2 regions of the Halobacillus sp. B23F22_5 genome follow, and region 2 is predicted to be linked to the other one. Evidence: riboswitches for the same ligand, from Rfam matches in the RefSeq annotation. Region 2 holds a riboswitch; the other holds the start of a gene.

Region 1 (16,614 bases), on a different contig from region 2:
AATGTAGTGTCATGGTAAAGAAAGAGGTTTGGTATGAAGCGGCTAGTATGTTTGGTCTTATTTTTTATCTTTATAGCAGGATGTCAGAATAAAGAGTTAGAAATGACTACGATGGCAGACCTGTTAGATAAAGAGAGGCCTGTATCTTTCCTTGAAATGAATATTAATGACTTTCATTACAATATGAATGAGCAGGCAAAAACTACAGAGGAAGATAAAATTAAAAAGTTCAAAAATATAATCAATGGGCTTGAATTACAAGCGGTAAAGAAAGAACAGAGCAGTGATGTATATAAAAAGTTGAATAATTTAAGAAACGACGGAAAATCGCTTATTACTTTTATGAAACACAGTAAAAACTCGGAAGGTTCTTTAATGCTTGAATTAACTGCTGATGGTTCAGGTTTGTTCGTCAATTTTGACAAAGGTATTGCCGGTCCCTTATATAAGGTGGTTAATGGAAATTCGGAAATATATGATAAGCTGCATGCCTACTATTTATCTATCAATAAAGAAGTGCCGCTGCAAGAACATGAAGGTAAGGAGAGGGAGGGTTAAGCATTGAATATTAGGAAAGTGGTGTTACATACAACAAAGCTGAAAGAAATGAAAGATTTCTATGTCAGCAGGCTTGGTTTTCTTTTATTGCAAGAGGATTATAACCGTTTTCGTATTGCGGTCGGTGACAGTGAATTAGAGTTTACATCAGAAAACGTTGAAGGCAATCCTTATTATCATTTTGCTTTTAATATACCTTCTAACAAATTTACCGAAGCAAAAGCATGGACGAAAGATAAGGTTCGTTTGAATGCGGAAGATGGAGAAGATGACGTATATTTTTCTCACATGGATGCCCATGCATTTTATTTCTATGATCCTGCTGGAAATATAGTGGAGTTCATTTCAAGGTCTACATCACTAGAAAGGGTAGAACCTTTTTCGGCAGCAAGTATTGTGAACATCAGTGAAATGAGTGTAACAGTAGACGATGCGATAACTGCCGGGGGAGAGCTAAGGGATATTGGGGTTAAGGAACGAGACAACGAGCCCATAAGTTCCACCTCCCTTAATTTTATGGGAGATAGAGCATTAGGAGTCTTTCTTTTATTAGTACAGCCAGGGAGGAAGTGGATATTCTCGGATAAAGAATCTGCGGTTTTTCCTATAGAAATAACACTTCAAAACAATAGGAAAGTCTGTATAAACAAAGATAACAAATTAGCTATAAATTCATAATTACGCAATGTAAGAGAATAATATTTTCAGCAAGCGCAATCAATGATTACATATTGGGGGATTATCTATGATATTGGATAACGAGAATGGGTTATTACTCATGCGCAGGGATCGCCTGGAAGAGCGGACCTGGAGAAGTGACACTTGTTATAAATTGATATTCTCCTATTTTGGAAAAGGGGCGTATCAGACACACAGTGGCGATCTGTCCATCGAGAAGGACGAGTTCTTCATTTTCAATCCAGAGGTAGATCATAAACAACTGAGCGTCACTCAGGAAAAGTTCCTTGTGGAAATCCAGCCATCATTGCTCAGGGAGGCAGCCGAACGGATGGGGATTCAACAAGCGGAACCTGAGTTTGCTTTGATTTCTTATAAGCATCCTCAGGTTCGCCAGTGGGTGTCATTTATTCGTGACTTTCTTTCTATTCATGAGCCCTCAGGCTCGACTTCTGGTCAGTTTTTTCTAGATAATAGTCTGACACAACTCTCCATTCTGATGCTTCAATTTGGGCCAGGATCCCATATGAATACGTTTCCTGCGCTCAAGTGTGAAGCAAATATTAACCTGGTGCTAACTGCCCTCCGTGAAAGTTATAGGGAAGACTGGACTTTAGATCAAATGGCAATGGTAGCGAGAATGAATAAGTATCAATTTGCACACATGTTTAAGTCAGAGCTTGGGGTCTCTCCCTATTCCTGGCTGCAATTATATCGGTTGTTTCGCAGTCAGCATTTCCTTTTGAATACCAATGAATCGATTCTTTCCATTGCTCTTCAGCACGGTTTTAAAAGTATTTCTTCCTACAACCAGCTATTTAAGAAAGTGTACCGTAAAACGCCGGGTGAATTTCGAAGCTTTAATGGGCTTAAAAAGTAACGCCCCTGTACTACTAATAATAATGAATAAGCCACTGGAGATCATTAGGACTTTTATTGGAATAATTAAAACTAAGAGACCATACAGCCCTAAGGATATCGTGTTGGAAAAGTACAAGAGCACAGCATTAGAGCTGAAGGCCCGGCCCAATTTTTCCTCGGGAACCAATGTCTGCAATAGATAAACACGTGCCAGCCCTGCAATTGGAAGTCCTACCCCTACGATTGCAGCTCCGATAAAGAAATGTGGAATGTCATACAGAAGACCATAATATAAAATCCCCGTCCCCCATATCAACGCCCCGATCAAGTAGTGACGTAACGTCATTTTTTTAATAAAGTAAGGCAAAAGGAGGTTTGTGATGATGACTACTCCGCCAAATACCCCTTGCAACATGCTGTAGAGTTCCTCGCTTTGTGAACTCATTTCGGTCAATGCAAGCAACATTCCTACTTGCCACACCCATGTATTGAAAAAGACAGTGATAAAAGTGAATAGAAATAACTGCCGGATCGTACGGTGTGCTTTTACCCATTCAATAAATTCTGCAATTGTAACATACACGGCCTTGATTGATTTGGTGGCAGTGTTTTTTGGTTCCTTTAAATCGACCTGGTATATAAAAAGGGCACTGATGGCATAGGTGAAAGCATCCACGGTAAAAAAGTGTACTGCGCCAAAGGAGTTTAATAGCCATACGGATAAAACAGGACTGATCACAGTCACACCTCGTGTCAGTGTGTCATTTATGCTATTTGCAGCCGTCCGTTCTCGTTCTCTGGTTATGGCAGGTAAAATAGAGCGATGAGCCGGGTTGAAGAAACAGCCGATGCTCTGGATGAGAAAACTTACAATAAGCAAGTAAATATAGGTAAGCATGTCAAAGTAGTATAGCAAAACAATGGACGAAATTAACGGAATGCGGGCAATATCCAAGTAGATTAACCATTTCTTTTTTGGCAGCCAATCTGCCATAACTCCCCCAATCAAACCGAATAGTAAATAGGGGAAAGATTCAGCCATCGCCATCCCTGTTGTATGGAGGCTGGAGCCAGTCAGGTCATAGGTTAAGAACAAGAAAGCCATTCCAGATAGGATGTCACCCAGACGGGATATGCCTCCAGCTAATAAATAATATCGAATATTTTTATTTTCCAAGATTGTCTTATACAAAGTAATCACCTCACTTATCAGCATAAAAGTAAGCGAGGCGACTTTCTTTCTATTTATTGCTGGAATGTCGAGCAATTTTCTGTTGTTCAATATAAAATTGAATATTGAGTTTCTTCCCTTATTTTGAAATAATTGGTAGTTAGGAGATAGTCTAAAGTTACCAGACGGGAAGGATGGTAGGAAACATTAGATTTTCTCTGTCGTGGAAATCATCTCACCGTAGTTCTAGTCTGAAGAAAGGGGGGATCATTATCCAAGAAGAGAAACACCCGATTCTTGATGATCCTTATGCGAGTACCCCTGAGATTACATGGGCTAACATTCAATCTGTGGCAATAATCTTCCTGGTTCCGTACTTCCTTGATCTACATTTTCTGCAGGTTCTTGCATTAGCTTATGTTCCTTTTTTAATTAAACATATTTATGAAAGGCAAAAATGGAAGGTAATAATAGGTGACCTCCTTACCATTACCGTCCTTTTGCTGATGTGGTTTTTTCAATATAAATAGTCAGTAAATGGTCAACCTGTTACGAAGCTGAGTTCCTCGCTTTTCGGATGAAAGAAAGGTATGGAAAGAGTATTTGCAGATGGTGCAGCAATGGGGAGCGGAAATTACATAAATGCAAACAGAATCCAAGGGTTATAGAAAAAGTTTCACCAGGCCACCGATCAGCAAAATAATCGATCCTGCTAAAAGGGCTATTTTTGTTGGCCGGTTAGCTTTATGAAAGATACGAGGAAACATTCTCAACACCTCCTTTTTGTTTTTGAGCTTATTGTATATATACGAATGAGCTATGTGAAAAGCTTCAATAATTCACAAAAAAAATACACCCAGAAAGCCGGGTGTAAATTTTACTCTTCGTTTTCTTCGTCATCTTCATTAAACCATAGCGGGGAATCGTTATCAGCTTCTCCGTTATAGTTGATGAAGATTTCTTCACCTGCTTTTATATCTCTGAAAGCATAGAAATCGAACGAGTCGTTATCAAAATTAATTTCGTAAACTGCGTTCGGTTTGTAGGAATGATTAAACATCATCCCGTAGCCTAACAGAAATGCTGTGTGGTTTTTACCATACTCGAAAGCATAGTCCGCCAGGTATGTTTTCTCAATATGTTCATGTTCTTCATTAGGATAGGGAAGCACTGGTGCCTGGTGGATTAGTTCCCCTTCCGCAATATCTTGTGTGGCGAATACGCCTTTATCAAGTGCATCATCAGATATAGTAGATGTTCTTACTTCAATCAAATTTTCACCGTCGCCTTCTTTATATTCGTAATGTTTGACTTTCCCCAGTCTGACAGGTAGTGAGTAAGAATGCAATCCCGATACTCCAAGGGGCCCTCCTGATTTCCCCGCTGTCAGAGAAAAAGGTGTATATCTATTTTTCCTTTTGAATAACGTTATTATGATATAACTTCGAAAAAAAGGAAGACCAAAGGGGATAAGGACATGGGTGAAAAAACGAAAACAAATAGTCATGCGGTAGTGGCCTTAATATTAGGAATCCTTGCTATCATGACTCCAGTAATCGGATTGGTTCTTGGTTTGGTCGGCATATTTGTTTCAAGGAAAGCACTTCGTGAAATGGAAGAGAGAAATGAAGATGGCAAAGGGTTTGCTACTACAGGGATGGTATGCAGTATCATCGGGGTTATCGTACAGTTGTTAGGAATACTCCTTATTGTTACCTTATCTTTATTTATGGTTGCTTAGTGAAAATGAATGGAAGAAGTGGTTACTGGTGCGAGTGTTATTAGAAATGCTGGCTAGTTTACTATTGGTCCTGGGCTGGTTCACCGCCGGTGTGGGAGCATATTTTTTGGTGGTATCCTTTGCTGCGGGAGGGATGTTGATCGCTTGCAGCATCCTTTTATTAGGAGTGTTGTGTATTTTCACATCGAAGCAAATAGATAAACACATCCTTTCTACATAAATACAAAAAGCGATGGAACCGTGGGAGGTTTCCATCGCTTTTTATTTTCCTCAACCAGCAGCTGTAAATTTATAAGCTGGCAGGTTTTGTTTCAATGCATTTAATTCTTCGCTGTTCAGCGGAACCATCGGCAGGCGCACATCACCAACAGGGATGCCCATCAGATTTAAGGCTGCTTTTACCGGGGATGGACTTGGCTGTGCAAACATCGCATTCATCACTGGAAGGATTTCCTGGTGAATGGCTGCTGCGCGTTTTACATCACCGTAATTGTAGCTGTTGACCATTTCCTGCATTTCATTTCCGAGGATATGAGCGGATACAGATACAATCCCGGTGCCGCCGATTGCCAGTACCGGAAGGGTCAATCCATCGTCACCACTATACAAAGTGAAATCCTCAGGAGTTTTCGTGATGATTTCTGTCATCGCATCCAGATCTCCACTCGCTTCTTTTACAGAAACGATATTGTCGAGTTCAGACAAGCGGATAATTGTTTCCGGTGCGATTTTAGCAGCGCTTCGTCCTGGAATATTGTACAGCATCACTGGCAGGGAGGTGGCTTCCGCTACTGCTTTATAATGCTGGAACAACCCTTCCTGGGAAGGCTTATTGTAATATGGCGTTGTAAGCATAATCGCATCGACGCCGGTCTGTTCAGCCTGTCTTGTCAACTCGATTGATGCTCGTGTATTATTCGAACCGGTTCCTGCAATTACGGCTGCTCTTCCGTCTGCAACTTGAGCGACGAAACGGAACAACTCAAGCTTTTCTGCGTCGGTCAACGTAGGGGATTCCCCTGTAGTTCCTGCTACCACTAAACCGTCCGAACCGTTAGCGATTAAGTAATTGACTAATGTACGTGCAGCATTGAAATCGATCTCACCATTCTGGTCAAATGGGGTAACCATTGCGGTTAACACTTGGCCGAAGTTCATAGCATTTCACACCCTTTTGTAAAATTTTAAATAAGAGGCGTTTTATAGAGCCATTCCCATTTATCGCATTAAAAAAACAACAACGAGGGTTCGCTGTTGCAGTAGAAACGTCAAATGATGCGTTCCATTGCGTAAGATAGCCCTCCATATAGTCGCCTATATGACAGTCCTGTATTTATTCAATAGCAGAACCAACTTCGAGAACATGAGATTCTCTCCGCTTCGGCGAATTCCCCTTTCCACAATATTCGCTGGACCTCATGATCCTCCCACTGTGTACTGATGGTTTTCGCACCTCTATCCCGCTTCAACTTATTGAAGCAAGAAAATATTTAATTGATTGTACTGTAACAAAAATTTGATCCAATTACAAGGGTTTAAGTCAAGTTTATATTAATAAGGATTTAAGTACAATAGGAGAGTGGTTAACCACATTAGTTATTCTGGAAAGTAAAAATTAGGGACGCTCAGTGTTCAACCCTTCGATTAGCGACTGAATAACCTCTAATCGACTAAATTCTTTTGGGGGAAGTTCTCCTCTTCTTAGCATTTCCCTTACTTTTGTCCCTGATAAATGTATATGATCCTGTGTTCCATGGGGGCATGTTTTTTTTGTTGTAATTTGGCTGCATTTTTTACAGTAATAAGCATGGTCAAAAAATATTGGCTTAATGCCTAGCTCATTTTTGCTGAATAACGAAAAAATTTCTTGTGCTTCATAAGTTCCATAATAATCCCCTACTCCAGCATGGTCACGTCCTACAATAAAATGTGAACATCCGTAATTTTTTCGAATAAGGGCATGAAAGATTGCCTCCCTTGGTCCTGCATATCGCATAGCAGCCGGGAATACACCCAAATGGACTCGATTTTTTGGATAGTAATTTTGGAGTAGAACCTGATAGCTGTTCATTCGTATCTCAGATGGGATATCGTCAGCTTTTGTTTCTCCGACAAGAGGATGTAAAAAAAGACCATCTACTACTTCCAATGAACACTTTTGTATATATTCATGTGCACGATGAATAGGATTTCTTGTTTGGAAGGCTACAATTGTTTCCCATCCCCTTTTAATGAATTCTTCCCTTGTCTCTTTTGGTTTACAATAAAAATCCGGAAATAAGTTTTTGGATCTGGGAGGTCTGACTAATGTAATAGGACCTGCTAAGTAAACGTCAGGTCGATTAAAGAGTTTTGCTACTCCAGGGTGAGCAGGGTCAGTGGTTTTGAATACTTGTTTTGCTTCTAGCTTTTTATCAGGTTTATATTTTTCATTTAATTGAAGAATTCCATATACTTCGTCAGCAAATACCAGTTTTATCTTTTCCCCAATTGTAAGACGTGAAGAAAGGGCTGCAGTAACTGGCAGTGTAATAGGTATACTCCATACCAATCCATTAGCTAATCTCATTTTTTCCACCACTGAATTATAATCTTTTTCTCCTATATACCCTGTCAAAGGACTATAGGCCCCTGTAGCGATTAACTCTAAATCAGAAAGAGCCATTAAATCTAATTCAATTTCTTTTGATATAGAGCTATAATCATAATTATAATCTACTTTGGAAATCAGTTTATGTCCATGTGGTTCTATAATAGTCATAATAATACCCTTTCTTTCTTAAATTCTATCTTGAATAAAATCCACCAAATGATTCACAGAGCTTGATATGGATTTTTCAGTTGTGTCGATAACTACTTCTGGTGCTAAAGGTTCTTCATAATCTTGTGAAATACCAGTGAAATTACTTATCTTTCCTTCAAGGGCTTTTTTATAAAGACCCTTAGGATCCCTTTTCTTACATTCTTCAACAGAACATTTAACGAATACTTCAACAAATGTATTATCTTTAAACCTTTGACGAGCTTCATCCCTATCTTTTCTATAGGGTGAAATTGCGGCGACGAAGACAACCATTCCTGCATCAACAAACAATTTTCCAATTTCAGAAATTCGGCGAATGTTTTCCGCTCTATCCTTAGGAGTAAATTCTAAATTGTTATTAATGCCATGTCGCAGGTTATCTCCATCAAGCAAGTACGTATGGATACCCTGATTAAATAATTCTCTTTCTACATGGTTAGCAATTGTAGATTTACCAGCCCCTGATAATCCAGTAAGCCATATAATTAAGCTTTTATGACCATAAGCTTTCTCTCGTTCTTCTTTTGATACATTGGTTTGGTTCCAAGTGATATGCTCACTCATAAAAAACTTACCTCCAAATTAAAAATGTGAGTGATACAGTACAAATTAAACAAAAAATACTTAGTAAAAATCCGACCTTTAAATAATCGGTAAATCTATAACCTCCTGGGCCGTAAATAATTAGGTTTGTTTGATATCCAATTGGGGTGATGAAACTGCATGAAGCAGAAATTGCTATTATCATCGCAAACATTTTGGGGTCGATTCCTATTTCTAACGCAACCGAATGTCCCAAAGGAAACATCATAGCTGCGGCAGCAATATTATGAGATATTTCAGTTAGTACCATTGTTACCAGATAAATTGTTATCGCTGTTCCTAATAAACCAAATATGTCATTTATATATAATATTGCAATTGAAATCGCTTCGGTTACTCCTGATTTTTCTATAGCTGCCCCTATCCCTATAGCAGAAGAGATAAGGATAATTACACTCCAATCAATCGATTTTCGTGCTTCTGCAGGACTTATCGATTTAGTAGCCAGTAAAATGAGGACAGCAATAATTGCAGCTTTTATGATGGAGATGAATTGGAAGGCTGCAAGGGTGAACATTACAAGTAAAACAAAGACTAATATTTTGTTGTTTCGAAAGAGATTTGTCTGTATATTTTCTGAATTATCGCTTTTCTCCATAGGTGTGAGGTTGCTTTTATAATTCCTGTGAGGAAGCAGGTGTCTGCCAATTAAATACATATAAACTAGGCCAACAAGGGTAAGAGGAATGCCGAGATAAGAGAATTCTAAAACCGTAAACCCTGGATGTCCGCTTTTCTGCAGCATACCGTGCACCATTAAATTCGTAGAAGTGCCATATAAAGTGATCGTTCCACCTAAAATTGCTGCATAGGATAAGGGGATTAATAGTTTAGAGGGATTAACCCCGTTGGATAATCCCCAATTACGTACAAGTGGGGTGAGCGTAGAAACTATAGGAGTATTATTGATAAAAGCTGATAACATTGAAACTGATATCATCATTTTAAGAAGGAGCAAAGGAAAATTTCCATTGTATTTTAATACTTTTTCAATCAGATAATGTAGTATACCACTATTAAATAATCCATTACTGATAATAAAAAGAAGGGCTATGGTAATTACACTTTTATTTGCAAAACCTTGAAAAGCTTCTTCAACTGAGATGACATTTGTTAATATAAAGATCGATAATACAGAAAAGAGAGTCAAATCAGGTGGGAACCACTGTTTAATTAATATGGTAAACATTCCTGCTAAAACAAGTGTTACATAAAAGATCTCCATCTAGAGCCCACCACCATGATATTGATAACTATGACTACAATATGCATTTTCTATACTTTTGTTATAAAAATGGGTATGGGTACTATCTTTCTTGCAGGGGTTACATAACAATGTTATAAACCCACACCTTTTGCTTAAAATCGTTTTATAATACAGTACATTGACCAAATAACATCAAAGAGAAGGATGAATTAGTGTGATTCATTTCAATAAAAATGACCTTGAACAAGATCGTTTAGTGTGTTTTTTGCATATACCAAAAACTGGTGGGAAAACGTTATGGAATATATTAGAGAAACAAAGTGAAGATGTCCTTGTTTGGCATGGGAAATTTTTTGAAGAGCTCAGTAAACCTTTTGAATTCTTTACATTCCTAAGGGATCCAGTTGATCGAGTGCTATCAACCTTTTACTATATACAGAATTATGAGCGCGATCCTTTGCATAAAAAAGTAAAGAGAATGAATTTCGAGGAATTTGTTGAATACATGAAGAATGAGGATATCGGAGATAAACCTTATCCTAAAAAAGATTTGCGTAGTATACGTTTTAGAACAGTAAATCTTGCTACCCGTTATTTATCAGGTGGTAATCCTTCAGATATAAAGAAGGCTAAAGAAAATCTTAAAAACTATTTCCCGGTTGTTGGTTTTACAGATATGTATAATGAATCACTGTTTTTATTAAAAGAGCATTTTAACTTTGATATTTCCAAAGTAGATAAAATAAATACTAACAGGAAACGGCCAAAAAAGAATGTTGTACCCAAATCCATCATTAAAACTATAGCTGAATTAAATAGCCTGGATATAGAATTGTATCAATCGGCAAAGGAAGAATTTAATAATAAATTAAACCAAATGGACAGCACATCAATCCAAAAGTTAAATCAATGGAAAGCTATGCATTAGTAGATATTTTATTGTTGGTATAGCTTTCACAGAATATCTTTCATTAACAGGAAAGGCCAGAACTAAGGAGTTCTGGCCTTTCCTGTTAATGAATTCACTTATAAATCGTTTAACAGCTCTTGCAATTCTACTTGCTGTGCATCAATTTGTTCAAGAGCATGGTTTATATTTCGTCTAAAAATACTTATAATACTTTGGCCATAATTGTTTCCTGGAACTGCCCATTTTCCGTTAAGCTGTGTCCAAGTAGTTGCGCTTCCTCTGTTGACTAGGTCAAATCTTGGATCGACTTTAGTATATCCATTTGGAATCGGTTCTGAGGATGCATAAGCATATAAGTGCTGGATATGAGCATGGACACCCTCTGCAGGGGTAGCGAAACTTGCTCCTGGATTATCTGGGCCAGTGGCTCCAATTCCGGCAAAGTTGTTTTGTTTATCGTCTACTACACCTGTAAAACGGAAGTAATCCGTTTCGTGAATAGCCTGCGCATACGCCACATCTGCTCTTATTCCATAAATTTCACCATATTCCATATAGTAGGCTCCAAGATCTGGAGCGTCCGGATTAATCGTTTTTACAAATTCCTCTAATTGACAAGGGTTTAAATGAATATCTCCTTGGATGGTAAAACGTTCTTCCGGGGTTGATGGAGGTGGGGAAGGCACTTCGCCTTCTGTCAGAATGAAAGCGTCTGTAATTCCGATGCTCTTCAATTTCTGTACTTGCTGTTCTGCATTTTCTCTTTGAGAATAAGCTCCAGCTTGCACTCTATAATATTGCTCTCCCGATATGGTAGTAGGCACGATAAAAGAATCAATGTTGTGAGTCGCTAGGTACTGAACTCGGTTTTCTGCATTGGTACGGTTTTTAAAAGAACCAGCAATGACCTTATAAAGAACACCTGGTACAGTTTTAGCCGGTAAATCAAAGGCTTCCTTAACTCCTTCCGCAATGGCTATAGAAACATCTTGAATAAATTCAGGATCGGTTAAATGCTCAAGGTCGTCAGGATTATCCAGAAATAGAACCTCTAATAATAATGCAGACATCTTTGTCTCCCTTAGCACATGAAAATTGGCTCGCTTTTTCCCTCTATCATTAATACCATATTTTGATTCCACGGAATCTAAGATCATATCATGAATAATGTTCTGATGGGCTTTAGTGGCCGGAGGGACAGTACCGCTAAAAATATAACTCTCAAAACCAGTTCCCCCAGCAGCATTGTTGTGAATGGATAGGAAGAAATCGGCATCCTTGGAATTTGCCAATCGGGTTCTTTCTTCTAATGAAACCGTTATATCCCTGGTTCTTGTCATTCCTATATCCACTTCGTAGTTTTTGAGCAGGTAATCTCTCACCTTTAAAGCGATTGAAAGATTAAATTGCTTCTCCTCATAACTTTTGTAAGTTGCCCCAGGATCATTTCCTCCATGTCCAGGGTCAATAATTATTTTTTTCATTCATTAGCCTCCTTTCAAGACTACTCATATTATATGAATAGTAAGACAATCCAGGTTGGACTATTATATAATTACAGATAAAAAAGGCACATGGTAAGGACTAGGCAATCTAGAAGGGTTAATGATAAAGTAATATTTCTTGTGTTAACTGAATATCTGTTTCGCCTGTGGTGTTATTGAGTTAACTTACCTGGAAGGAGTAGGTCATATTTATGCCCAAAAAAGGTTGAGTAGCTCGAGAAAACTGAATAATTCTCTTTAATCTAAAGAAACTGCTAAGTGAAGTGCTGATTCTCACAAATCGCTTATCAGTAGATAATTTCCTTGGAGAGGGGTACTTATTTAGTCTCACAGTTAGGTGTGGCGTTCGTTTCAGCATTTGGTGTGACAAAAGCTGTTTTAGCTATTTGTATCGCAGTCTTTATGTCTCTTGACGTAGAGATTAACGCTTGAGAAGCTAAATACGGCTATTGGGAAGTAGACCGTAAAAAAATATGTTAGTTACTCTAGGTTTTCCTGTAACAGTCGAACTGTTAATAATGCGGGTCGTGAAGTTGTTTAATTTTGGCTTTTATATAAATGCGAACAGCCTTGCAACTGCTATTGTTTTGGTATGTCAAGGTGTGTAGGTGTCAGTCAATATTAAGATGAGTAAAATTGATAAGTTACGAATCATATTAGATGTATTACAAATTGATTTCTTTATCCAGCCTATTTTGGAGGTTTCCTGATTTTAGTATGTGCTTAACGTTTTGAGTAATAAAAAAAAAGAAAGTCCATCACTACAAGTGGCATATGGGAATCTGTACGATTTTCGTTTATCTATGAAGAATCAAATTTGGTTGGGATATTTAGAGGAGTATGGTTTTTACTTGGGGATGATGATCTATTTTGATAGTAATTTAGAATAGACAACCGGGTTAAACAAGAGGTTTGTATAGGGAATTACTTCGATAATGATTCTCTGCTATTCAAAGAAAGGGTTTAATTAAGACAAAACCATTGTTAAGTAGAATGATTTTGCTGAATTTTAAAGTTTGTTTTTTCTTTAGCAGGTAATGAAAAAACTTTATAAAGTATCCAACCCATTATAACTACAAGGACCCCGGAAATTAAGATAACGAAAATCGTGGTGTTATTCATAATTAGATTCACCATATGCTATCCCCCTTTTTATTTTTCCATGGGATAACTATACCAACCATTATATTCATTAACATAGGAATCACTTCTTTATATTTGATAATCAACTGCTTCTTCTGTAAATTCACACTGATATTATACCTCCTACCTAATTCAACCAAAATTACAATGCTTTACCTTCTCTTGTATGTAAATTAGTAGCTAGTAATGTATTATTCGTTATTTTCGATTTTTTATTAATGGCGAGAACTATTGCAATCCAGATATTATTTTTAGCGGAGAAGGGCAAACCTTTCAACAGAAATTAAGCTTGTTGAAATTTTAAAGAGGTAAGTACAGCAACCGCTCCTAAAAATTGACCTATGACAAAGTGTCATATATAGTTTAGATATAGAACATAAAAGACATAATGTCACATAGAGGTGCATAAAAATATGGAAATTAACCCTGTTTATGTAGAGAAGCTAAAGAAGCTAGCCTTCGATTTGCGCCACAAAGGTGTAGATGTGAAAATTTGTAAAAAACCGATGGTTAAGCAGCTCGTACAAAGGGAAGATTGAATACTAACTTTATTATTAAGAAAAGGGGAAATCACATGAATTTTTCCATGACGGATATGCCGAATTCTGTGAAGCAAGAGGTGGAGGAACTAGAAAAAAACCTGTCACCAGTTACTAAAAAAGCTGCAAAGTATGTATTTTTGTCATTCCCTTTAATCGCAATCGCAACCGTTAACCTCCTAACGTTATTATTCATGGTACCGGAGGAAGAAGTAAGGTTATCATCCATTGCTATTTATGCACTTATCGGAGCGGTGGGTATGGCTTTATCGAAGGAAGCGAAACATAAACAAAAAGAAATCCAAAAGCGGAGCGTTGATTATATTATCGAGCGAATCCGAAAAAGTAATATCGCGACGGAGCGGGCCAAAAAGGATTTTACGGATCAGGTAAAGTCTCAGCCAATGAATGCGATGAAGCATTTCGTCGCATTCTTAGAAGAAGAAAAAAGACAAGAAAAGTTGAATTTATATAGAGGATATTAGAAAAAGGAACACCACATGCTGGTGTTTTCTTTACATAGAGAATGGTGGGAGATTATTGCCGAAACTAACTTTTTTCAATTTACCAGAAGCAAAAAAACAGGTACTGATCCAGTCTGCGGAAAAAGAATTTTCCCGCGTCCCATTATTTAAAGCATCTATATCCAATATTGTCAAAGCTGCCGGCATTCCACGCGGCAGCTTTTATCAGTATTTTGAAGGAATAGAAGATCTCTACTTTTATTTATTGGACGAACTGGCCCAGCTTCGCAAAGATAAATTCATCGCCTTTTTGCAAAAACATGATGGGGATCTGGTTGATGCAATGATCGCGATGTTCGAGTGTATGTTGGACGAGGAAGAGAATGTCAGCTTTATGAAGAATGCCTTCCTGAATATGACACATAAAGTTGAACATAGCTTTCTCGGTATTTTCAGTGATAAAGAAAGCATCGACGAATTTGATGAAGTGAGTGAAAAGATAGATAAAAACAAGCTGAATATATCAGGGGAGCAGGAATTGTATCATGTTATGCAGATCATTACAGCAGTGACGTTCCGAAACTTTGTCGAGAAATTTGCTAAAGGATTGTCTGAAGATCAGATGATGGAGAAATATCGTATGGAAATGAATTTGTTGAAAAAAGGGATATATATCGGTTAACAGTAAAACTGCCTCAGCTTCCACCAGAGGCAGTTGTTTTTTTGGAGAAAACTTTGCCTTATTCCTATTTCTTATAGGATAATGGTTCTGTTTTGTTCTGGAAAATGGCTGGAATCTGAAAAAAGTAGTAAAATGAGAGGAATGTGACAGTTCTTAAAGAAGAGGTGGTTATATGAATCGGCTATCGTCATGGGGCACGGCTGCTGCATCGCTGCAGTGGTTGTTTTTTATTTTTGCAAACACGGTAGTTGTACCGATTTCAGTAGGTGCTGCGTTTGGATTGTCTCAGGAAGAGATTGCTTCCATTCTCAGAAGTGCACTGATTTTTACAGGGATAGCTTGTGTACTGCAAGGATGGATCGGCCACCGTTACCCACTCATGGAAGGACCTTCTGGCGTCATGTGGGGATTAATATTGAACCTTAGTGCGGCATCATCAGCAATGGGGGTGAGTTTGGCTTCTATTGGCGGAGGCATTGCTACAGGCATGATTCTCGCAGGCGTTGTCGTTCTTCTATTAGGGGTATTAAAGCTTCTTTCTTTTATGCAATTGATATTCACTCCAATGGTGATGAGCGTCTACCTGTTTTTATTGACTTTCCAATTAATTCTTATTTTCTTTGAGGGGATGCTAAAAGTTGATGCTGAGGGCGTGCTGAATATTCCTGTCAGCTTGTTTTCCTTTGGTATTGTCATCCTTGTCAGCCTGCTGAAGATAAAAGGCAAACCGGCTGTCAGTAATTTTTCTATTTTGATTGGGATGGTTGTCGGTTGGGTACTTTATCTGATAATTTTTCCATCCGACCAGGGTACTTCCATGCAATCGAATGGTGGGTTGTTATTATTTCCATTTGGAACTCCTAATCTTAATGTCGGGATTGTCCTGATCACCTTTTTAGCAAGCATGATTAACTTAAGCAATACGATTGCCTCTGTTCGCGCCGCTTCTCAATTGATGAGAAAAAGTCCGCACGAGAGACAATTCCTTCGATCTTATATGTTAACAGGAAGCTACTCGGTAGTAGCAGGTATCTTCGGACTTGTGTCGTATGCACCTTTCGCTTCATCGGTGGGATTTTTGGAAAGTACCCGTATTTTTGATCGTAAACCTTTCTTAATCGGTGGTGCCCTGATGTCATTGCTTGGTATCATTCCAATCCTTGGTGGAGTATTGGCTACTTTACCCATTACAGTAGGAAATGCTGTTTTATTTGTCGCTTATCTGCAGCTCTTTGGTACTTCGTTGAAGAGTCTGGGCGGTTATCGGTTTAATTCTGTAACTATTCATCGGTTGGCAGGTCCGGTATTGGTCGGGATCGGTATTATGTTTCTTGATCCCGCTATATTTAATCAGCTGCCAGCTTTGGTTCAGCCGCTTGTCTCAAATGGGTTTATCGTTGGAGTTTTGCTCGCCATTTTATTAGAACAGTCCGTGAACTGGGAGAAGTACGAGGAAGGTTCAGAAGTCCAGCGGGATGCTATGAAAAAAAGCGGCTAGCTTCTTTGGAACAGAAATTCCATTATAAATGAAGAGGAGTATATACAAGCAAAGGAGGAGATTATCTTCTCCTTTTTTTATGCCAAAATTTAACTTGTGTATCTCTTTCACATGAACATCGAGCATTTTTGCCATACTATCCGTGGGAGGATGCCTATGTTTACAGTGATAGTTACTTTATTACTTTTTATTCAACCGATGACTTATGATGAAGACTTGACGATTACACACGATGATGAAGTGATTCAACA
Region 2 (16,614 bases):
TCCCGCAGCTTTCAACTCTCCGTTTATAAGGGCTTGATATAATGCATTCTCATTCACCAATGCTCCCCTGGAGGCATTGATGAAGATAGCACTGTTTTTCATCTTTTTGAATGCTTCTTCGTTAAATATCCCTTTTGTGTCTTCACTCAAAGGGGCTAAACAAACAATATAGTCTGCTGTCTCAATCAACGCATCAAAACTATAGTAAGAAGCTCCGAGCTCCTTCTCCGCTTCTTCCTTTCTTGAGCGGTTGTGGTATAATATATCCATCCCAAACCCTTTTGCTCTTCGGGCTACAGCTTCCCCAATTCTCCCCATTCCAACAATACCTATGGTCTTATGATGGACATCCGTACCGGCTAAAAATAATGGCGACCAGTTTTTCCAGTTGCCTTCTTTGATCACTTCGTTAGCCTCGATAAGCCTTCTGGCAGTTGCCATCATCAAGGCGAACGTTAAATCAGCAGTTGTTTCTGTTAACACATCAGGAGTATTGGTCACCTGGATGCCATATTCAGTTGCGGCTTGGACATCTACATTGTCATAACCCACAGCCATATTAGCTACGATTTTTAATCGCTCGCCCCGGGCCAACAATTCGTTATCGACTTGATCAGTAAGCATGGTGACTAACCCATCGCATCTCGCTGCTTCTTCTAACAACCTATCCCGATCAACAGGTTCATCAGTGTCTTCCCACATGGTAATATCCAGGGATTCTTTAAACTGATTCACTACTTCCTCTGAGAGTTTCCGTGCAATAAAAACTTTGGGTTTTGTCATAACCATTCCCCTTCCCTCGTTAAATATGTAGCTTACCCATGATTTTAGCACAAGCTTACCAGGGAAAGAAAAAACTTCCCCCGAAACCCATTACGGGTTACAAGGAAAGTCACTTTTCACCAATCAAGTACAGGAATTTTCAACTCTTTTGTATTGATACCTAATGCCTGATAGAAACGATGCAGCTGATGCTCATAACGCCTTTGCCGCTTGAACAGAAGTTTAGTTTCCTTAACTGATTTTTCATCAAATGGATTACTGTAAACTTCCTCATACTTATCAAGCAAGTGAACCGGGAAGAGCAATCTGGCATACAATAGTCGCAAACCGAATATGGATAAAGGTGATCTTGTATGATAATCATAAAAAAACGCGGTGAGCTCTTCGGTTGGCCGACCAGTTATCATTTTATACCGCAGAGCTTCTGCAAGGTCGCGCACAGGATGGTCATATCTAATTTGATCGAACCAGATCAGACGCTGGGAAAGTGATGGATATCTATCAAAAGTGAAGGTTGCCTGATCTTTTTGTTGATGACGTGTCTCTTGTTCACTCTCTTGTACGTATTGGATAGCATTTTCACCTAGACCAATAATATAAGGAGCTGTGTCGATCCACAGTCGATGCATGTCACCTACTGGCCGTTGCTTATGCCATTGTTGTATCAAATCTTCAAAATGGTCAATTCGATTTCCCCACAGTGTTTTCCATTGTCCATAACTGGAAAGGTTAGGCAGGTGATAGGGATAGTTGGCACCAAGCTCATGGAAACGCGCCAATTCATGAGCAGATGCCAGGTCACTTAAAGAAGAATCTGAAGCAGTTTTACCAATGACGTAACTGCGTTGGTTTTTGTTGATTTGGTAGCGACTTTCACTAACACGGATAGGGCAGACAATATTTTTCAATCCTGCTTGATACAAGAAATTACATGCATGCTGAAGTTCTTGATAAACTTCTTCCTTACCGTATGCAGGGAGGACAAAATACACTTCTCCCTGGTAAACATAGCCCCGCTTCTGATCATACTCCACAATGGATGTATTTTTGATATCGATATAATCGGATAAAATTTCTTCCACTACGCATGCACTCCTATTCATCATGCTATAATAGACCAATACACCAAAAGAATGAACCTTATGTTTTATCTTCCATACGTGAGGGAAGCTTATTTTATAAAAGGGAGGTCAATAGAGTATATATGAATGAAGATAGAAAAATGAGTCAATTAGAAAAAAAAGCACGTGAATGGTTAAATGAACGCGGAGTGACCATTAATGATATATCTGAATTGGTCTATTACTTACAGTCCAAGTATCATGACGATCTTACGATTGAAGAGTGCCGCTTTAATGTAGAAAAAGTACTCACAAAACGCGAGGTGCAAAATGCGATTCTGACCGGAATCCAACTGGATGTATTAGCGGAACAAAGAGGTCTCGAAGAACCATTGCAAAGTACCATTGATAAAGACGAAGGGCTTTATGGAGTCGATGAAATCATCGCCCTATCTATTGTAAACGTATATGGATCAATCGGTTTCACAAATTATGGTTATATCGATAAACAAAAACCTGGTATTTTGAAAAAACTGAATGATAAATCAACCAGGGAATGCCATACGTTCCTTGATGATATTGTCGGGGCCATCGCAGCTGCTGCATCAAGCCGTTTGGCACACAGCGCAGTCGGAGAAGAAGAAGCAGAGGACGACGAATAAAGATAAAGAAGCCGTTTATCCAAAAAGGATATACGGCTTCTTTACTTACAAACGAGTGATCCAGGTCTCTAATGAATCGATCGTATACGTCGGCTGCTCGTTATAACTTTTTAAATCTTCTTTTGAGGTGACTCCGGTAAATACCATCAAGGTATCTATACCCGCATTCATACCTGCTTTAATATCCGTATTGTAATTATCCCCAACCATCAATACTTCGTTTTTATCATATCCTAATGTCTGCATGGCTTGCTCCATGATAATCGGTTCAGGTTTACCGATAAATACCGGTTCGACACCGGTACTTACGGTAACGACAGATGTTAACGATCCATTTCCTGGCAACATGCCCTGTTCTGTCGGAATAGCAACGTCACCATTTGTAGATAAGAAAACTGCGCCATTACGGACATTCAGGCAAGCTGTCGCCAATTTTTCATAGGTGATGCCTCTATCAATACCAATTACCACATAATCAGCATTATCCTCTACCAGATTAAGCCCTGCTTCTTTTAAAGCTGTCAGCAGCCCTTCTTCACCAATCGCGTATACATCAGCACCGGGATGCTGATCTTTGATATACTGAGCGGTAGCCATACTAGTAGTGTAAACCTGTTCTTTTACAGCTGGAATATCCATATGAGTTAACTTCGCAGCGACTTGTTCGGGACGTCTGGAGGAATTATTAGTTACAAATAGATGAGGCAGCTTCTTCTCATTCAATTTTTTAACAAAGTCTGATGCAGCTTCAATACGTTCCGATCCTCGGTACATGGTCCCATCTAAATCAATCAGATAGGCTTGATAATTTTTCATTCTTCCACCTGCTTTCTAACTTAAAGGTTAATACATGCGTTATTAAAATGATCCATTTATTTCAACCACTTGATTCTAAAAAGAAAAATTCCCGCACCTATAGTGCGAGAAGAGATCATTGGCTTTTTTGGGTAATTTGAAAAGTGCAACAGGCTTCCCCTGATATCATCGTCTTTTCTGCCCTTACATCACTATCCGCTAAAACGTCAGAAAACAGTTTAACTTCATGTCCGCATATGCTCTTATAATGCTGCGCTATATTCCAAATAGGACAGTTATACTGTTTTAGGGTATAAGCTTTGTCGTTTTGCTTTTCTAATTCTACCATATACCCTTTCTGTTCCTGTATTTCCGCGAGCTCTTCTACCCGGGCCTGGAAGGACTCCGAGGTCATATGCCGCTTGTATTCTTCTTCTATCCGTTCAGAACGATGGTTGAACAACTCATATACCATCGTTTTTCCATAAAGCTTTTCGATATCATTCAACAGTTCGACGGAAAAGGATTCGTAATGGTTCGTAAAAGCTTCCTGGCCTTTCACACTCAGTTCATAATAGTTCACTGGTCGACCGATTGGCTGACGGACCACTCTTGCTTTGACAAGATTATTATGTTCTAAAAAATGAATATGCTTACGTACAGCTATTTCAGATATTGCAACTTTTTCAGCGAGTTCCGCTATTGTAAGACTTTTGTTTTTTTTCAACAAAAGCAGAATCATATCTTTGGTAGAGGATTGCTTCATTTACCCATCACCTCTTCTTTCTTCCATTATAAAGAATAGGGAGGAGAGAGTAAATTTATAATCCTATAATTTGTAATATTGTCACAGTTTATGAGTTAGAGAAAGCAGAAACCGGGCCAAGTTCCTCATCCAGATACCTTCTTACGGCTGCAGGGAATATTTCAATGACCTCTCTGGAATTTTCCCAAATAGAATGGATAGCCTCATGATTAATGTCCAGGTACTCTTGGACAAGCATTTTTCGAAGACGTATAAAAGACTTGAATTTTTCCTGATGAGCTTCAGGAATGACTTTTTCATCGGTAAGAATATCAATAATATCCTCATAGCTCCCCGGGTCACGCATAATGAATCCATCAATCATCATATTTCCTACATCAATGACCGATTCAATCGTCATATGTGTGATTCGCTCCAGGCTTAACTTTTCTAAAAACGAATCAAACGTATGATTTTGATATTCATTAGTGAGACCTTCCATATAAAGTAATGTACTTTCAATTTTTTTTCTGTCTACAAAATACATAACCGCACCTCCATCCAATTGCATCATAACCTAATTCATTCATCATGATATCACATTTACATACATAACAGGAAAAGGATGCATATTTACGTAGTTATACAAACTCTGCTATCATATATAAGGACTTTAACGTATCGGAGGAGAAATAATTGGATAGAGAACTTGCATTAGAATTAGTACGTGTAACCGAAGCAGCTGCCATAGCCTCAGCCCAATGGATGGGCCGTGGGGATAAGATCAATGCGGATGACGCAGCTACCTCAGCCATGAGAGCTATGTTTGATTCGGTTGCTATGGAAGGTGTCGTAGTGATCGGAGAAGGCGAATTAGATGAAGCACCGATGCTTTATATAGGTGAAGAACTAGGGAACAAGACAGGTCCTGCAGTAGATATTGCTGTCGACCCGCTGGAAGGAACAAATATTGTCGCAAAAGGCCATAATAATGCAATGGCTGTCATAGCAGCAGCAGAACGCGGTGCCCTTCTTCATGCCCCGGATATGTATATGGATAAAATTGCTGTTGGAAAAAATGCCAAAGGGCTTATTCATCTTGATGACCCGATCGAGCGTACCATTGATATCGTTGCCCGTGCCAATAACAAACGAGTAAGAGACCTGACTGTCATTATCCAGGAACGTGACCGACATGAAGACCTTATCCAGCGAGTAATTCAAAAAGGTGCCAGGGTCAAGTTATTTGGTGATGGTGATGTAGGTGCATCAATCGCCACATGCCTCCCTCATACAGGCGTAGACTTATTCGTAGGCAGAGGTGGAGCTCCAGAAGGAGTGATTTCCGCTGCGGCGATCAAGAGTTTAGATGGCGATATGCAGGCTAGGTTAGCACCTCAAAATGATGCCGAAAGTGAACGTTGTAAAACGATGGGGTTAGAGGATCCGCTTCAGCTATTGACGATGGACGATTTAGTCAAAAGCGACGACGCCATTTTTGCCGCTACAGGTGTGACAGAAGGTGAACTCTTAAACGGTGTAAAATTCCTGGGCGGTGATTTGACCGAAACAGATTCAATCGTCATGCGCGCCAAAACGAAGACCGTTCGTTTTGTAAAAGCTCACCATCACCTTTCACATAAACCTCACTTGGTGATGAATGAAGAATAAGGAGGAATCGGAAATGGAAGAGGAACGTTTCTTTCTCTATGATGAAAAAGAAAAAAGCGATACACGTTTCGTAAGCTTCATGGGAGCAACCCATCGTCATGATCTGGCACTTGTGAAAACAAGCCGCTATTATGGGAAGACTTTGGTTCTCGATATTCAAGGAAACCGCTTTGCAATTATCGGTCATGATGACATCGAAGAGCCAGGCTACCTGGAACATGCCTTCAACTTAAATGAAATTGACGCTGACGAACTTCGTGAATTTTTAAGAGAAGCCATTTAACACACATATAAAAACCCTTCTTTAGCCTCGAGCCAAAGAAGGGTTTTTTAATTGGTTTTTTTCAACAAAAAGTATGCACACCCGAAATTACAATACTCGTATAAATAATCCTCGAGTGTACTGATTTTTGTATCAAAGGTAGCTTTCGGATTCTGATCATCATAAAATCCCCGCAAACGAAGCTGACCATAACCCCAATCACCGACAATATAATCATACTTGCTCAAAATATCACTGAATCGTTGCTCTAAAGCTTCCGCCTGATAACCATTTCTATAATCTCTCACGATTTCATATTGTTTACCAAACAATTCAATCATTACCATCACCTCTTACAATTAACTAAATTTTATCATACTTTTCGCTTTGCCGTCACAGGGAATATTTAATTCGTATGAAATCTCCTGTTTCGCTAAAAAATAATCACATGGGGAGCATTTAAAACAAGGAGGAAATCCAGTGAATAAAACCTTTGCAGCTTCCATCTTGATCAGCGGTATATTGCTGGGAGGATGTGCAGCACAAGAAGATGAAAACGCGATGGATCGTTACGGCAACAAAGATAATAACCAAGGAGCATTGAACGGAAATGCTATGGATAACTACCAGTCACCTGCTGAACGGGATGGTGACGGAGATATGACTGATCAGTTAGGGTATGTCCGTTATGATAAAAGTCAGGTGGACCCACAGGGGGATTATTCTACAAGAGTGAACCGGGAAGAAACGGCGGATATGATAACGAAAATGATTTTAACCATGGATGAAATTACGAATGCAGGGACATTGGTAACAGATGATGAAGTGCTGATCGCTTATGAGAAAGCTGAAGAGGTAGACCGTAACCAGGCAGCTGATATGGTCAAAAAGACAGCACTCAGTCTTGTGCCCCGCTACTATGAAGTCTATGTCTCTGACCAGGAACAATCTTTCGGGGACATCCAAAGCTTAAGTAACTCAAGTATTAATGATGAAAATTATGACAACGTGCTTGAAAATGCCATTAAGCGGATGCGCCAGGCTCCCCAGGGTGAATCAACCTATAATGATGAAACAAAATCAAAAACAGACCCAAGAGACTCAAAAAATGGGATGATGGGGCGCTAAGTAATAGGCAGGAAAGTGAATGGCCACTTTCCTGTTTTTTTCTTTTTTCTGTTTCACTTATTTTCCATAAATAGTTGAGACCGGCATTTCACAAACTAAGGTTATCAATTGGTTGGAGTGACGAATGATGAAACGAACAACTATACTTCTCTTCCTGCTCTTAATGTTTGCAGGAAACCTCTTTTGCTCGATTACTTTTGGAGCAGAAAAAAGCGAAGAAGAGTTAAAAAAAGAAGAAAATCAAACCCGTATGGAATTATATAAAAAAACTGCTGCTACTACGCTCATACCCTGGTACTACCTGGCCGCAGTAGATCAATTTGAACGTCAGGTTAATGAAGACCTCCCTGAGGGCAGAGTAACCGCTATTCAGCCAGAAAATGTATTCTGGAATGGATTGGACAACCCAAACCAAACGGCGCAGCAATCTCCATTAATTACAGAAATGTTCAATGGTTGGGGCAATGACGGGAATGGTGATGGAATAGCAGATAAAAATAACGATGAGGATGTGTTATATAGCATCGCATCATACCTTTCTTCCTTTGGTCATACTCCTGACGATATTAAAATAGCTTTATGGCAGTATTACCATCGGGATTTGAGTGTCCAAACAATCATGAATAATGCACGTGTCTTTAAGCATTTTGGTACTATCCATCTAACTGACCGTAACTTTCCTGTGCCGCTCCATGCCAACTATAGCTACCGAAGCACATGGGGTGATGCACGAGGTTTCGGGGGAAGAAGGATTCATGAAGGTACAGATATCTTCGCTAATTATGGCGTACCTGTGCAATCCACCACTTATGGGGTCATTGAAATGAAAGGCTGGAATAGATATGGCGGATGGCGCATCGGAATCCGGGATATCTTTAACATCTATCACTACTATGCTCACTTGAATGGTTTTGAAGACGGGGTGAGTGTCGGTGATGTCGTCAAACCTGGGGATGTCATCGGTTCTGTTGGAGCCACAGGCTATGGGCCTCCAGGTACCTCAGGCAAGTTTCCACCTCATTTGCATTATGGTATGTATAAAGATAACGGCTATAGCGAATGGTCGTTCGACCCTTATCCATATTTGAGAAAGTGGGAACGGATGGCCAGGGATTAGGAACTGAAAAAATATTTCCCTATGTAAAATAGAGCGCCGTACAATCCAATGTACGGCGCTCTATACTTTATTATTTAGATTTACGGACAGCATTCATGATACTTGCCGTCAGGCCTCCCCATATAACAACCATGCCAATAACCATCATTATAATTGCACTGCCTGTCATATTAAACGACCTCCTCTTTGCTCTGTTTATCTTCCTTCAAAGAGCTCGCATGCCAACGCTTAAAGGAGAGCAAGATGCCAATTACCAGGGCACCTGCCGCTACTGACCATCCACCAAATGTAATGAAGGCATCTGTATATCCTTCATAGTTTCCTGTTTCAGTATCAAACTCTTTTAAAATATTTTGCTTAAACAAATCAAACATCATATAACCGAGCACGATCGGTGTAATAATTCCTAAGCTAACTTTCCACCAGCTGCCTAGGCGGATATCTGATATAGCGTTCGCATGATCCTGAAAATCGGTAAGCTTGCGAAGGAACCATGCAATAATAACTACTTCAACCAACCCTACAAACGCTACACCAAATTGGTTGATGAAATAGTCTGCGGCATCGAGGAAGAATAATCCACCCTGGGTAGCAAACAGGATAGAAATAAGAGCCGCTAAGCCACCACCAATTCCTACAGCGGCAGTACGGGAAATTCCAAGTTTTTCTTTTAGCCCGGCAATATAAGTCTCTGAAATTGAAATTAATGAGGAGAGACCAGCCAAAACTAATGACAAGAAGAATAAGAAACCAAATAATCCATTGAGAGCAGGCAACTCGTTAATAATTTGTGGAAAGACTACAAATGCAAGACCTACGCCGCCACTTACTACTTCAGAGACACCAACTCCACTTTGCTGTGCCATGAAACCAAGTGCACCGAAGACACCAATACCTGCAAGCAATTCAAAACTTGAGTTACCAAATCCGGTAATGAAGGCATTGTTTGTAATATCCGACTTTTTCGGAAGATAACTGGAATACGTAATCATGATTGCGAAGGCAATGGATAAACTGAAGAAAATCTGCCCGTAGGCTGCAACCCATACACTTCCATTCATGATCGTATCAAAATTTGGTGCAAAGAAAGTTTGTAAACCTTCTGCTGCTCCAGGCAAAGTAATAGCTCGAAGCACAATAATCAGGAATAGGACTACAAGAGTTGGTATGAAAATTTTGTTTGCAGCTTCAATACCTTTCTTGACACCCTTGAACAAAACACCCAGAGTAATCAGCCATACGATGATTAATGGGAAAAAGACACCAGGTACAAGGCTTCCTGTTTGACCAGGATCTACGGATAAGTTCAAATAATCACTAAATAAGAAAGCCTCTGTATCTTGTCCCCAGCTTAAGTTGAATGCAAAGTAGCTGTAAGAAATCGCCCATGCAATGATGACAGCATAATACGTAGAAATGACGAATGATACCAGTACTGCCCACCAGCCGAGCCATTCTGTTTTTTTATTCATTCGGAAGAATGAAAGCGGTGCTGAACCACGATATTTATGACCAATGGTAAACTCCATAACTAATAGCGGAATACCAGCAGTCAGTAGTGCGAATAAATATGGGATAAAGAATGCTCCCCCACCATTCTCATAAGCTACTGCGGGGAATCGCCAAATATTACCCAGGCCGATAGCAGAGCCCATGGCCGCTAATATAAAACCAGCCCGCGTCCCCCATTGTGAACGTTTTTCCATAATGCAAGACCTCCCTTTTGTTTTAATTCTCCCTCACTCTTCTATTATGCTTGTTTTTAAGAGAGAATGTTAGAAAAATTTACTTTTTTCAGATAATTAAGCTTATCTGCTTGTATTATACCGTGACTAAAGAAGGGTGTCAAAGAAATATTAAATTATTCAGATTTTTCTATTACAGGAAAAAACAAACAAAAAAAGCGCGTCATGACTTTGACGCGCTTCTTTCCTGTTATTGTTTATTTACTTTAAATGATGGTGAAATCAAATGAATCAAAAGACCTATGACAGCTACAATTACTAATGTCAAAATCAATGGAAGCAGAACTTGACCGCTGAATCCTAACACTAGATAACCAATACCTGCTGCGGAAGCAGCAATCAATGCATAAGGAAGCTGGGTGAGTACATGATCGATATGGTTGGAGCCTGCTCCGGTCGAGGACAAAATGGTTGTATCGGAAATCGGAGAACAATGATCTCCGAAAACTGATCCTGCCAGAACTGCTGATAATGCTGGTAGTATCAGGCTTACATCTGATATAGCAGCAATTTCACCGGCTATTGGCAGCATAATTCCGAATGTTCCCCAGGAAGTACCAGTTCCAAGGGCCATGAAGCCGGAGACCAAGAAAATCAAAAATGGCAGATATGCAGGGCTTATGGAAGCTTTTTCCACAAGGCCAGCTAAATATTCTCCTGTAGCTAATTGATCGATAACGGAACCGATGATCCAGGCAAAAACTAAAATATAAATAGCTGGAAGCATAGCTTTTGTCCCTTCCCACAGTACATTACCCATGTTCGATTTAGGAGCCGGCTGAAGCCCATAGAAAATTGCCGCAGTAATGACTGACAGTAATCCTCCTATGAATAATGAAATATTCACATTCGTATTTTCAAAAGTGGCCAACAAGGTGGCCGTTCCCTCTGTATTTTGAATACCTGTAACTACCATGGCCCCTATGGTTCCGATAATCAACACAGCAATCGGAACTAATAAATGATATATTCTGCCGTTATTATGTGGCTTGAATTCATCATTCAGGTCTCCCGGGATATCCCCGCGTGATGGGTCAGTTACTTCCCCTGTTTCCAATGCTCTTTTTTCATGTTTTCTCATTGGTCCAATATCAAGCTTCATATATGCTGCCATAAACACTAATAATAAAGCAGCAAATACGTAAAGGTTGGCAGGTATCATTTTAACGAAAGCTTCCAGAGGCTGAAAGTCAGATATTTCATTCGCCACGAGAATACTGCCGATTGTACCAATGATATAGGCGCCCCAACTGGAAATGGGAGAGATAACTGTAACCGGTGCAGAGGTAGAATCAATGAAATAAGCAAGTTTGGCGCGTGATATTTTATACCGGTCCGTTAATGGACGAGCTACCTGTCCCACTGCCAAAGCATTGAAGTAGTCATCAATGAAAATGATGATTCCCAAATATGCCGGTACCGCCTGTGCACCCGTGCGAGTTTTAATACGATTGATGGCCCATTCACCAAATGCCTTGCTGCCCCCAGAGGCTGTCATGAAAGCAGTTGCCATTCCAAGCAGGATTAAGAATAAGAAAAGATAAATATTGCCCATATTCCATCCTTCTAGGGATAAAAGATTTGTGGTGTCAACTATGAATATTTCATAAAACATTGTCCAAATTGCTGCCATTGTATCCATAATATTAAAATTATAAAGAAGCAAAGCACCTATAACGATTCCGATGCCGAGAGACAATATAACCTTGCGTGTAACAATAACCAATAAAAGCATTAAAATTGCAGGTATCAAAGAGTAGATTGTACCTTCCATGCTAGTTCCCCTCCATATCTGTGATTCTTAAGGTAGTCACATTCATTTGAATGTGGGGATGCCATGGGTATGTGGATATACTACTGGGGTAAATGAGGAATAAAAAAAGAACAATGAAAGAAAAATAATCCTTCATTGCTCTTTGACAGCAAGTTTGATTATCCTTCATTTCGATCAGTAGCGCACCATGCATCCATATCTTTAGTATGCATGACAGTGCCTTTCCTATTAGGAAAAGCACCAGCATTTCCGTATTTGACCATACTTCATGCTTCGGCAGACAGCCCTTTCACCAACCATCATCGTTGTCATTCTCCAGTTGATTACTCATGCAGCCTGCGCCTCTACCTCACCGATCTGATAAGGTCACGCAATATTAAAATTTCCTAACGTATTGTATCAATTGTTCATGAGTTATGCAAGATATTTTTAATGATTACTGGGATGGATCAACTTGAAAGCCGTCCATAGGGACAGAGAATGACGGTGATTTTTCTCCACCGGAACCATTATAAAAATCAGGAACTGGTCCCATGATCGTACTGTGGGCAACCGGTATATCCGCTGTAACGGTAGAGGTCTTTGTAGAAAAAGGAATCACAATCCTTACTTCTGCCTTGATATGAATTACCAGTTCAAACAGCGCTGAATTAATCCCGTATTCAGTAATATTATTCTCTACATTGGACTCTACATAACCGATTACCTGGAATCTTACTGGAACTTTTGGACCTAGATTGGCAAGCAATGTATTTTTAGTTGCCTGGCCGATAGGGATTCGCACCAGGATAGGTGATTCTTCAATTTCATCTACATCATTCTCTTCATCTAATGGAACATCCAAAGGAGCTCCAGGATCAGGCAAATTGCCCTTTTCTATTTGTCTTAAGTAATTCTGTACACGGAAAGTAGTATTCCTTAATACACGATTGACCACGACTGAATTCCAACCCATATACACGATGTTGCCGTTATTATCCTTTTGAATATCCATTAAATCTTCATAGGTAAGATCATCAGCGATTCGTTTTCCAACAGCATCCACAATCGCATCTCTTCCAAACTGCTTTGTTCTGGTTTCAGCGATTTCAATCAGTGTAGGGGTAATGCCTTTGTTGATGATCCATAGACCAAGAATAGTGAAGAATATAAAGAATATGAAAGTAACTAAGAATATTTTTCCCATCGATGGAGGTGCATGATTTTTAGAATACTTGCTCACCTGATTCCCCCCTTGGGACATCATATGTATCTTTTTCATTAATTAGTATAAGCTTCTTGAAGCATCTGAAATATAACCTACAGGAAATGCAGTAATATCAGGATAGTAACTGGTCAGTTGATTTTGAACGAACGAAAGTTTGGCATAAATTCAAATAGCTATTCTCTTTTTACACATAAAATAAAGCCGTCAAAGATGACGGCTTCTTTGTATATTATCTTATTCTCTTGAAACAAGCTTTAGAAGGGCTTCTTTACCTGTCATTCCAGGAGACCACCCTTTTTCTTTACTTGCGTCAGTCACTTTCTCAAGAGGTGCGTCAAGCAGCTGTTCAATGGTACGGACACCGACAGCCCGACCGGCAATCACCTTACGATCTGCTAACTTTTCACTTAATAAATCTACATCGAGAGCAGCACACATGATATAGCCCTCATCATTAGATACAATCAGCAAGTTGGTTTTAGGAAGTGCCACACTAATAGCAGTAAAGGGGTATTCTTCTATGAAAATCGGTTTCACATCAATGATGGTCCCCACATCCTTTTTGTTTTACCCTATGAGGAAGGACATAAAGGTGTGAAAAGAATTTAAAAAAACTCTAACGTTTGTTCAAACGTTAGAGCTTATATTAATTTTCGCGTTTCAATGTCGCTACAAGCAAATCCCTTAACAGTTCAGGCATATAATATTTTTTCTTCATTGCATACGCTACTTCAGGAAGCAGCCGCCCAAAGGTGAATGTATCTGCGGTAGCTACCTGATAAACAGCGTCATGTTCTAACGGTTCTCCTTTGAAAAGAACTTTTTCTACCCGTTCATTTCCATGGTCATCTTTTTTTGTATGGATTTCAATTCCGGAAAACACCATACGCCCAATGACTTCACCGCGAAAGCCAAACCCTTTCAACTTGATTTCAGTAAACTCTTTAGTATGTGCTGCCCGGATTACTTCAAGGAGCTCATCTCCAGTCAGTTCTACCTTACAAGGGTTCATCGGATGGGGGCAGATACGATGGACATCTTCATAACAAACTTCTCCGGCAGCCAAATGATCGAGTAATACGCCGGCATTAAGCATCGCGATATCCGCTTCCGTCCATTCTTGAAGCGTTTCTACCAGCTCTTTCATCAATTTTGTTTCATGAAACCAGCCTATTTCTTCAGGGGCAGGCAATTCCGTCACATGCTCTTTCAAATTAGCTATCGCTTCTTCCCTGATCGTTTGTAAAGTTTCGGCAGTGACCTGGTCTTTCGCCATATCTTCTGTAGGGATGGCATAGGCTTCTTTTCGTGTCAACTCCCCTATCTCATGATCCCACTCCATCATAACTTCTCCCAGGTGAGTACCATGCTTGCCTGCAGCAGTAAGTAACGTATTTCCAATAAACTCACCACTCCTGAACAGGTGGTGGGTATGACCTCCAATGATGATATCTATTTCTTTAAACCGGCGTGCGATTTCTTCATCATCATTGATGCCAAGATGGGACAGCAGCACGATGATATCTGTTTGTTCGGATAATGCCGACAGTTCTCGTTCTAAGGTCTCATACGGAGGTTCGACACTCCACCCAAGCATGCTATAAAACAATTGGAAGGGAGCAGTCAAACCGATGACCCCGATTTTCACTCCTTGCTTGCTCTCGACCACTTTATGGGTTTTAAGCCATGAGGGCTGTGGTTCCTTCTCTCTTTTCAAATTGGCACATAACACTTCGAAATCAGCTTCATCATATAATTCGTACAATCCTTCACGTGATAAGGTAATGCCTTCATTATTTCCAAGGTTGGCAAAATGGTATCCTGCCTGATTCAACAGCTCGACATTGCCTTTTCCCATCAATCCTTCAGCAATGGGATGGAACCTGTCTACATGATCCCCATTATCCAGCAGCCAATAACTCTGGCCCTGTCTTTCCCGTTTATCTTTTTGTTGATTAAAATATCCAATGATTTGTGGCCAATTTTCAAAATGGCTGTGAAGATCATTCGTATAATATAAGAATATTTTTTCCTTCATCATCAAATCTCCTTATCCTATACCCTTCAAGATCAATCGAATCGCTACAATTATCAACATCACTCTAAGAAACCATTCGACGTACTGTCCTTTCAACACTTTATTCACTTTTGCCCCTAACATGCCACCTAAATATGCTCCTGGAATAAACGCCAGTGTGTATAACCATTCTACATTACCTAATAGGATGTGGGTAACAGAATTGGATATGCTCATAAAGAAAATCATAAACATCGATGTGGCTGTTGCAACATGGGCGGGAAAACCAAATAATAAAATCATGGCCGGTACCATCAAGGAACCACCGCCGATTCCGAATAGTCCGGACATCATCCCCACTGAAAATGCCAACAAACCACCAGCAATCGAAGAATAAGCATACCGGTGTATCTCTCCATCGAGTTCCATTTCCCGTTGGATCCCACCCCGTTTTTTTTCTAACGGGGCCTTCTTACTTTTTCTGGGCAGGAAAAACACACCGAATACTAATAACATTAATATCCCAAATAATAGCGAAAATTTTCCGGCAGAAAAAAACTGATTCAAAAAGGACCCCAGGATCCCTCCAGGAACACTTCCTATAAGAAAAATCCATCCGCTTTTAAAATCTACCCGGTTACTTTTCATATAGGATAAAGCGGAGGACATACCTGTGAAAATCATCGTAATTATAGATATTCCTACTATTTTTTGAGGCGTCGCCCAACTGAACGCCTCGAAAGTCTGGCTTAAGAACAACATGACAGGGACGAGAATGATTCCTCCGCCAAGCCCGGCAATACTCCCGAAAAAAGCCGAAACCAATCCGATAAGTGCGGAGATGATTAAAACGAATACCATTTATTTCACATCCATATTTACATTCTCATACTAACATATCATTGTTTATGTATAGCATGGAAGAGATGATAAACTCTTTTCCATACCCATACCCGTTAAGAAATAAGAAAAACCGTGCTGCTGATTCATATCAACAGCACGGTTCATTTCAAATCGAAAGTGATCGGGGATTAACCGATGGAACCTTCCATTTCGAATTTGATAAGACGGTTCATTTCAACCGCATACTCCATTGGGAGCTCTTTAGTAAATGGCTCGATGAAGCCCATGACAATCATTTCTGTCGCTTCTTCTTCAGAAATACCACGGCTCATCAGATAAAAGAGCTGCTCTTCAGACACTTTAGATACTTTCGCTTCGTGCTCTAACGAAATATTCTCGTTCATGATTTCGTTATAAGGGATGGTATCAGAAGTTGACTGATTATCCATGATAAGTGTGTCACATTCAACGTTGGAACGTGCACCTTCTGCTTTACGTCCGAATTGGACGATACCACGGTACGTTACTTTTCCACCATGCTTAGAAATAGACTTAGAAACGATGGAAGAAGACGTATTCGGTGCCAGATGAATCATTTTCGCACCGGCATCCTGATGCTGTCCTTTACCTGCCAGGGCAATGGATAATGTCATTCCACGTGCGCCTTCGCCTTTCAAGATAACAGCAGGATATTTCATGGTTAATTTGGAACCAAGGTTCCCATCGACCCATTCCATTGTTGCATTGGCATCTGCAGTAGCACGCTTCGTAACCAGGTTATAGACGTTATTTGCCCAGTTTTGA

What was found. A riboswitch is a leader RNA that binds a small molecule or an ion and turns the genes downstream of it on or off. The one in region 2 is predicted to bind lysine.
Region 1: it holds a riboswitch for lysine, as region 2 does, so the genes downstream of both, dapA (4-hydroxy-tetrahydrodipicolinate synthase) here and ACGTN9_RS17765 (Na+/H+ antiporter NhaC family protein) in region 2, are expected to answer to the same signal.

The regions. Positions count from the first base shown of each region.
Region 1 covers NZ_JBIEKI010000005.1:107,063-123,676, reverse strand. Annotated here, with positions in the region: gene ACGTN9_RS09265 (DUF4181 domain-containing protein) at 1-18, shown strand, start outside; gene ACGTN9_RS09260 (hypothetical protein) at 34-558, shown strand; gene ACGTN9_RS09255 (VOC family protein) at 562-1,236, shown strand; gene ACGTN9_RS09250 (helix-turn-helix transcriptional regulator) at 1,304-2,116, shown strand; gene ACGTN9_RS09245 (MFS transporter) at 2,051-3,298, opposite strand; gene ACGTN9_RS09240 (SET domain-containing protein) at 4,146-4,541, opposite strand; gene ACGTN9_RS09235 (DUF4190 domain-containing protein) at 4,746-5,009, shown strand; gene dapA (4-hydroxy-tetrahydrodipicolinate synthase) at 5,280-6,167, opposite strand; lysine riboswitch at 6,297-6,475, opposite strand; gene sat (sulfate adenylyltransferase) at 6,625-7,770, opposite strand; gene cysC (adenylyl-sulfate kinase) at 7,789-8,376, opposite strand; gene ACGTN9_RS09215 (SLC13 family permease) at 8,384-9,640, opposite strand; gene ACGTN9_RS09210 (sulfotransferase family 2 domain-containing protein) at 9,837-10,550, shown strand; gene ACGTN9_RS09205 (N-acetylmuramoyl-L-alanine amidase) at 10,649-12,016, opposite strand; gene ACGTN9_RS09200 (DUF5392 family protein) at 13,755-14,204, shown strand; gene ACGTN9_RS09195 (TetR/AcrR family transcriptional regulator) at 14,260-14,865, shown strand; gene ACGTN9_RS09190 (uracil/xanthine transporter) at 15,038-16,363, shown strand; gene ACGTN9_RS09185 (VanW family protein) at 16,520-16,614, shown strand, end outside.
Region 2 covers NZ_JBIEKI010000018.1:31,872-48,485, reverse strand. Annotated here, with positions in the region: gene ACGTN9_RS17830 (2-hydroxyacid dehydrogenase) at 1-783, opposite strand, end outside; gene ACGTN9_RS17825 (YutH/CotS family kinase-like spore coat protein) at 900-1,865, opposite strand; gene ACGTN9_RS17820 (phosphatidylglycerophosphatase A family protein) at 1,988-2,506, shown strand; gene ACGTN9_RS17815 (TIGR01457 family HAD-type hydrolase) at 2,552-3,322, opposite strand; gene ACGTN9_RS17810 (helix-turn-helix transcriptional regulator) at 3,438-4,067, opposite strand; gene ACGTN9_RS17805 (DUF86 domain-containing protein) at 4,156-4,593, opposite strand; gene glpX (class II fructose-bisphosphatase) at 4,743-5,717, shown strand; gene ACGTN9_RS17795 (DUF3055 domain-containing protein) at 5,731-6,000, shown strand; gene ACGTN9_RS17790 (YutD family protein) at 6,048-6,320, opposite strand; gene ACGTN9_RS17785 (YhcN/YlaJ family sporulation lipoprotein) at 6,460-7,107, shown strand; gene ACGTN9_RS17780 (M23 family metallopeptidase) at 7,235-8,224, shown strand; gene ACGTN9_RS17775 (methionine/alanine import family NSS transporter small subunit) at 8,295-8,393, opposite strand; gene ACGTN9_RS17770 (sodium-dependent transporter) at 8,395-9,930, opposite strand; gene ACGTN9_RS17765 (Na+/H+ antiporter NhaC family protein) at 10,160-11,743, opposite strand; lysine riboswitch at 11,914-12,098, opposite strand; gene yunB (sporulation protein YunB) at 12,180-12,965, opposite strand; gene ACGTN9_RS17755 (YunC family protein) at 13,185-13,496, opposite strand; gene ACGTN9_RS17750 (bifunctional metallophosphatase/5'-nucleotidase) at 13,597-14,988, opposite strand; gene ACGTN9_RS17745 (sulfite exporter TauE/SafE family protein) at 15,001-15,828, opposite strand; gene sufB (Fe-S cluster assembly protein SufB) at 15,999-16,614, opposite strand, start outside.